One region of the Yoonia sp. SWMV100 genome, then DNA from elsewhere that is predicted to be linked to it. Evidence: riboswitches for the same ligand, from Rfam matches in the RefSeq annotation. Region 1 holds a riboswitch; the other holds the start of a gene.
The links. A riboswitch is a leader RNA that binds a small molecule or an ion and turns the genes downstream of it on or off. The one in region 1 is predicted to bind thiamine pyrophosphate.
Positions count from the first base shown of each region.

Region 2: another riboswitch for thiamine pyrophosphate. It lies ahead of thiB (thiamine ABC transporter substrate binding subunit); the one in region 1 lies ahead of thiM (hydroxyethylthiazole kinase).

Region 1 is NZ_JBWBAQ010000005.1:42,248-45,764, forward strand. Features, by position in the region: gene cydB (cytochrome d ubiquinol oxidase subunit II) at 1-611, shown strand, start outside; gene ACXJGX_RS12250 (DUF2474 family protein) at 608-715, shown strand; gene ACXJGX_RS12255 (NAD(P)-dependent alcohol dehydrogenase) at 813-1,865, shown strand; TPP riboswitch at 1,938-2,026, shown strand; gene thiM (hydroxyethylthiazole kinase) at 2,071-2,844, shown strand; gene thiE (thiamine phosphate synthase) at 2,841-3,473, shown strand; gene thiD (bifunctional hydroxymethylpyrimidine kinase/phosphomethylpyrimidine kinase) at 3,470-3,517, shown strand, end outside.
Region 2 is NZ_JBWBAQ010000003.1:557,842-561,358, reverse strand. Features, by position in the region: gene aroC (chorismate synthase) at 1-69, opposite strand, end outside; gene ACXJGX_RS07575 (hypothetical protein) at 254-1,021, opposite strand; TPP riboswitch at 1,243-1,341, shown strand; gene thiB (thiamine ABC transporter substrate binding subunit) at 1,378-2,367, shown strand; gene ACXJGX_RS07565 (thiamine/thiamine pyrophosphate ABC transporter permease ThiP) at 2,343-3,517, shown strand, end outside.

The DNA of each region.
Region 1 (3,517 bases):
CGCTGGGCGCATTGGTCCAAGGTATCGAGGTGTCAGGTCGCGCCTATTCAGGCGGCTGGTGGGACTGGCTGACGCCGTTTTCGGTGCTGACTGGTGTGGCCGTGGTTGTGGGCTATGCATTGTTGGGCGCAACGTGGATCATCGTGAAAACCGATGGTCCCCTGCAGCGGCAAATGCAACGTTATGCGTGGGGTCTGGCGATTGCCACTTTGGGTTTTATCGGTCTGGTCAGTGTTCTGACGCCGTTTCAGGACGCGGTGTATTTCCAGCGGTGGTTTAATTTGCCGGGCAGCGCATTTAGCGTGGCAATGCCTGCGGCGGTCCTGCTGACGGCGGTTTCGCTGTTTCGTGGGTTAAATGCAGGCAAGGATTTACAGCCGTTTTTATCGGCACTGGCGCTGTTTGTGTTGTGCTTTATCGGGATCGGGATCAGCTTTTACCCCAATATCGTCCCGCCATCCCTGACCATCGTCGAAGCAGCGGCCCCTGACGCCAGCCTAAAATTCGCGTTGGTCGGCACTGTTGTGCTGGTGCCGCTGATTTTGATCTACACCGCCTATGCGTATTGGGTCTTTCGCGGCAAGGTGGACCCGACCGAGGGCTATCATTGAAGCAGGCGGTTAAGAAATTCGGCTGGTTTATCGGGATTTGGGTCCTGAGTGTTCTGGCGCTGGGCGTCGTGGCATATGCGATCCGCTGGGCGATCATGGGCTGATACTTTGTGAACAAAACCACGCGCGTTCGCTGCGCTGGCTTGATCTTTGCAGTCGGATCAGTGTTGGCTTGTTTGTGAACCCGTGGGAGGAAACTGGATGCTATCGCTTGTTCTTGAACGCCAACATGTGCTGTCGCTGCGCGATTTTCCAGAAATCGCAAAATCCGAAGAAACGCTTGGGCCGCGGGATGTGCGGATCAAACTGCACACCGTGGGGATTTGCGGGTCAGACGTGCATTATTTCACGCATGGACGTATCGGCCCTTTTGTTGTGAATGCCCCGATTGTTCTGGGGCACGAGGCGTCGGGCACGGTGACTGAATTGGGCTGTGACGTCAACCATTTGGCGGTGGGTGACCGCGTCTGTATGGAACCCGGCATTCCTGACCCAACCTCAAAGGCGGCCCGACTGGGGATGTACAATATCGACCCAGCCGTGCGATTTTGGGCGACGCCGCCCTATCACGGTATCTTGCGCCCGACCTGTGTCCACCCTGCGGATTTCACATTTAAACTGCCCGATAACGTCACCTTTGCCGAGGCGGCGATGGTCGAACCTTTGGCGGTTGGCGTGCATGCCGCAACCAAGGCCCGGATCAAACCGGGTGATCTGGCGGTGGTAATGGGTGCGGGGCCGATTGGACTGGTCACCGCGCTGTCAGCCTTGGCGGCCGGGTGCGCTCGAGTGTTTGTCAGCGACATGGCCCCGCAAAAGTTGGAAATCGCCGCCAGCCTGTCACCGGCGATCACACCGGTTGACGTGACCAAGCAGAACATGACCGACGTCGTGAAAGCCGCCACCGATGGCTGGGGCGCCGATGTAGTTTTCGAGGCGACAGGATCGCCCAAAGCCGCCGCGCAGGTGTTTGAACCGCTTGCCCCAGGGGGCTGCGTGGTGATGATTGGTGGTCAGGCCGAACCAATTTTATATGATGCAGGTGCCGCAATGGTGCGCGAAGCCCGCGTCGAAAATATCTTTCGCTATGCGCATGTGTTTCCGCGCTGCGTTGGCATGATCAGTTCAGGCGCGATTGATGTGAAACCGCTTATCACCCGCACATTTGCGTTCAAAGATAGCGTGCAGGCATTTGAAATCGCCGCATCTGCACCCGCGACAGATGTGAAAATGCAGATCGAACTGCCGCAATAAATACGCCACTGCCGCGATCTTTGCGGCAGCGCCACAATGCGTTTGACGTTTCCCGCCAAAGCCCTGTACTCTCCGCGACACCAGGGGCGCTGAAAAGCTGAGATGTACCCTTTGAACCTGAACCAGATAATGCTGGCGGAGGGAGGTCGTATGTTTCTGCTTGCGCGTGCGCTCTCTCTTTTTTCGCCCGAAAAAAGGAGACAAAATGCCCCTTGATGATGTGCTGATAGCCTTGCGGGACCAAAAACCGCTTGTTCACTGCATGACGAACTATGTCGCGATGAATATCGCGGCGAACGTGGTTTTGGCGGCGGGTGGGTCACCAGCCATGGTTCACGCGCCAGAAGAAATTCCAGCGTTCACACCGATATGTGGCGCGTTGACCATCAACATCGGCACCTTGTCGACGTCGTGGTTGTCGAGCATGCTGATGGCTGCCAACATCGCCAGCGACCGCAATATCCCGTGGGTTCTGGACCCGGTGGCCCACTTTATATCGGATTATCGCAAGCATGCGGCGCAGGATTTACTGGCGCTGCGTCCCACCATCGTGCGTGGGAACGCATCCGAGATATTGGCGCTGGCCGGCGAGGCCGGCGCGGGTAAAGGCGCTGACACAGGTGACAGTGTTGCCGCCGCCGAAGGTGCCGCACGGGCGCTGGCGCAGAATTTCGGGTGCGTTGTCGCGGTGACAGGTCCGATTGATTTTGTCACCGACGGTACCCAGGAATCGCATTTCGCCGGCGGCTCTGCACTGATGCCGCAGGTCACGGCATTAGGCTGTGCGCAGACCGCATTAATGGGGGCCTATGCTGCGGTCGGCCCGGCATTTGATGCGGCTTGTGCGACCCTTGCCCATTTCAAGGTGGCTGGCACCCGTGCCGGCGCAACGGCTGCGGGACCGGGGAGTTTTACCGTGCATTTTCTGGATGCGCTTGCGGCGACAATGCCGGCTGATCTGGCGCAGGTGAACGCATGATGCTGCGCCAAAGCTTGCGTTTGTATCTGGTGACAGATCGCCAGATGTGCGCGCAGATCGGCGTGGTGCCGACGGTGTGCCGTGCTGTTGCAGGCGGTGTCACCATGGTGCAATTGCGCGACAAAACCGCGACCACAGCAGAGCGTATCGACGTGGCCCGCGCGTTGCGGCAGGCGCTGGTCGGAACAGGTGTGCCAATTGTGATCAACGACGACATTGATGCGGCGATCGCAGCGGATGTCGACGGCGCGCACATCGGGCAGGGCGATATGTCACCCGCCCAGGCGCGTGCACTGCTCGGGCCGGTGAAAATCCTTGGGCTATCATGTGAAACACCAAAGGCAGTGCAGGCCGCCGACCCCCGTCTGGTGGATTACCTTGGTCTTGGACCGGTCTTTGCGACCGCGACTAAAACAGACCATGCGCAGCCTTTGGGGTTTGACGGATTGGCACAGCTGGTGGCAGTGGCGGCCTTGCCCACGGTCGCAATCGGCGGTCTTAAGGCGGCCCACGCCAATGATGTGCGTGCGGCGGGCGCGGATGGCATCGCCGTTGTGTCGGGGATTTGCGGCCAGCCTGACCCCGCGGCTGCGGCGCGCGCGTTCAACGTCCAAGAGGCAACGCTATGATCCCGAATGTTCTTAGCATTGCAGGATCGGACCCATCGGGCGGC
Region 2 (3,517 bases), on a different contig from region 1:
CAACGCGGGCCCGTGGCTTTCGCCCCAAGTGGTAAACCGAAATAGATGTCCGAAACTGTTGATCGACATATGCGCGCCTCTTTTGTTGGAACCCGATTACAGGAAGGCCCGCGTTTGTTCAATCTAGGTTGGCTAGGCGACTGATTTTCCCGAATGTGCAAACTGTGTCACGCTCAACCCGGCTAAACGACAAAGGTCACAGAATGACCCGCGCCCGAAGATGGCGCGGATCTTAAATTTTTAACGGTCGAAATCAGTCGTAGTAGTAATTTACAGCGCGAACACCACGGAAAATAGATTCTGCGCCATCCCCAAAGCTGTAGCTAGCCATCAACGAAAACTGCGTCCAGTCACCCTCGCTCAGGGTGTTGTCGTTATCATGAAACCCAGAAACCTCTGCACGGATGCTGATAGGGAGGTTCCCCGTAAGGTTTGCGAGGTCGTATGTGCCGCCGATTGCGGTAAGGCCATAAGAGTCACCATCGCTCACGTCTCTGCGCTCTGAAATGTAGATCATTGCGGCGTCCGTCACGTCATACGAGACCGCTATCCCATAGGTATCTTGTTCAAACGAACGATCTTCCTCGTATAGACCTGCATAGGCTTCGAAACCCATACCGTTGGTCTTATAGTCCGCGGTCACACCGTATTGCGCATGCGTTTCCGAGTCACCATCGTAATAGGCTATCGCAGTATAGAAAACGCCAGCCGACCCGGCACCCAAGTCGTAGTAAGGGTTCACATCAATCAAGTACCGCTCGGAGTAAAAGCTGCTTTGATGCTGTTCTTTATTGTAAACCAATGAAACAGCAGCACCGAAATTTGCGCCTAAAGAATACTTTGAAGCCGCCGTTAACTGCGTCGTAAAGTTATCGCGGAACGGTGCGCCGTCTGCGTCATTGTGGAAGTTATAGCCAAGCGTGATCGTGCTGCCATCATGCGAAACGCTGGGGGTGGAGTGCGCGCTTGCGCTTGCAGCGCAAATCGCGAGGGCCGAAGTGAATGTTGATAATACTTTCATGGCGTACCTTTCAAAAGTTTGACCCGAAGCCACACCATACATCTGTAAACTTCACCCGACGCATCAGGAATGACGAAACCATTGACGTGCTTTTTAGGCGATGTTGCCGTAGGGGACCGCTTTTCAACCCTACATGTGCGCTACGTGTCCCCTTGCATGCTTAAGGTATATTAACCCCGAAAAGACCAACCCTTTTCATTTCTGCGCGCTACAAGTATGCAGTCTGCACCTCGGGGGGCCTTGATTGGCTGAGATGCGCAAGCGGACCCGTTGAACCTGAACCGGTTAAGACCGGCGGAGGGAAGGTATGGCAATCGCGCTATCCCCCAATCCGCCCGTCGCATTTGGAGGATACGATGCAAAAACCAATCTATCTGCCAGCTGTCGCGGGATTTGTCCTTTGTGCTACGGGCGCAATGGCCGAAACCCCGGTGCTGCAAATTCTGACCTACGACAGTTTTACCAGCGAATGGGGTCCCGGCCCTGCTATCGAAGCTGCATTCGAGGCGACATGTGCCTGCGATCTGCAATTTGTCGCCGCAGGTGATGGCGCGGCTTTGCTGGCGCGGCTTCAGCTTGAAGGTGCGCGCACAGAGGCCGACGTTGTGCTGGGTCTGGATACGAACCTAACCGCCGCCGGACGTGCCACAGGCCTGTTTGCACCGCATGGTGTGACCGTTGATCTTGATCTTCCGATTGAATGGGATGATACCGAATTCCTGCCGTTTGACTGGGGCTATTTCGCCTTTGTCGGGAACGCGGATACCGATGCCCCCACGTCATTGCAGGCCTTGGCAGACAGTGATTTAAAAGTCGTGATCCAAGACCCCCGTTCGTCGACCCCTGGTTTGGGATTGCTGATGTGGGTTGACGCCGCATATGGCGATGATGCCCCTGCGATCTGGGCCGATCTGGCGGACAATATTGTCACCGTGACACCCGGTTGGTCCGAAGCCTATGGATTGTTCCTGGATGGCGAAGCAGACGCGGTGCTGTCCTACACCACATCACCTGCCTATCACATCATCGCCGAAGACGACGCCACCAAGGTCGCTTGGGTGTTTGAGGAAGGTCACTATATGCAGGTCGAAGTGGCTGGCAAAGTCGCGGGAACCGATCAACCTGACTTGGCCGATCAGTTTTTGGCCTTTATGGTGTCCGATGCGTTCCAAAGCATTATCCCTGAAACCAATTGGATGTATCCGGCGGTGATGCCAGATGGTGGCCTGCCCGCCGCATTCGATAATCCCGTGAGTGCAGACAAAGCGTTGTTGTTTTCCTCTGACGAAGCATTGGCAAGACGCGATACGGCTTTGGGCGCTTGGCGTACCGCGCTGTCTCAATAAGCCCGCGCTGGCCCGGCGCCCTTGCGGGGGTGCTGGTGCTGGTGTTGACGGCAGGTACATTGGTGGCGGTCGCTGCCCGTGCAGAGTGGCTGCGCGGACTGGGTGCTGCGGATTGGGCGGCGATCAAGTTTACCGTGACGCAAGCGTTCGTGTCCGCCGCGATCAGCGTGATCCTTGGAATACCGGTTGCCCGGGCGCTGGCCCGTCGGCAGTTTCGGGGGCGGAAGGTGTTGATCACGCTGCTGGGCGCGCCGTTTTTATTGCCGGTAATGGTCGCTGTTGTCGGGTTGTTGGCGGTGTTCGGGCGCGGCGGCATATTGAATGCGGCGCTTGGTGCGCTGGGCTTTGAGACGATGTCAATTTACGGGTTTCATGGTGTCGTCTTGGCGCATGTTTTCTTCAACCTGCCACTTGCTGTGCGATTGATCCTGCAAGGGTGGCTTGCCATTCCGGCAGAAAGATTTCGGCTTGCTGCGAGCCTTGGTGCGCCAGTTGGGCGGTTGCTCGAGTGGCCGATGCTGCGCACCGTCGTTCCGAGCACATTTTTAGTGATATTCCTGATATGTCTGACCAGTTTCGCGGTCGCGCTGACCCTTGGCGGTGGACCGAAAAGTACCACAGTAGAATTGGCAATCTATCAGGCGCTCCGGTTTGATTTCGACCTTGGGCGCGCCGCGCTGCTGGCGTGTTTCCAATTCGGGTTGTGTGTTCTGGCGGCTGTGCTTGCGTGGCGATTGACGGGTATTGATGCGATGGGCGCGGGATTGGATCGTGTCGTGACGCGCTGGGATGTGCGGCGCGCTGGATTCGATTATGCGCTGATTGCTGGCGCGACGCTGTTTTTGCTGCTGCCGCTTGGGATGGTTATCTGGCGCGGGTTGCCGGCGTTGATCGTTTTGCCAAGCACGGTTTGGGTTGCGGCGCTGCGGTCTGTAATTGTTGCCTGCGCGTCCGCAGCATTGTGTTGCGCGATGGCGATTGGTTTGGGTCTGTGGGGCGGACGGATCGTTGCCGTGATGGGCGTGCTGCCATTGGCCGCGTCAAGTCTTGTGGTCGGGACAGGGGCATTCTTGATTATATACCCGTACTTTAATCCAAGCGATCTGGCCCTGCTTATTACGATGCTGGTAAACGCGACACTCGCATTGCC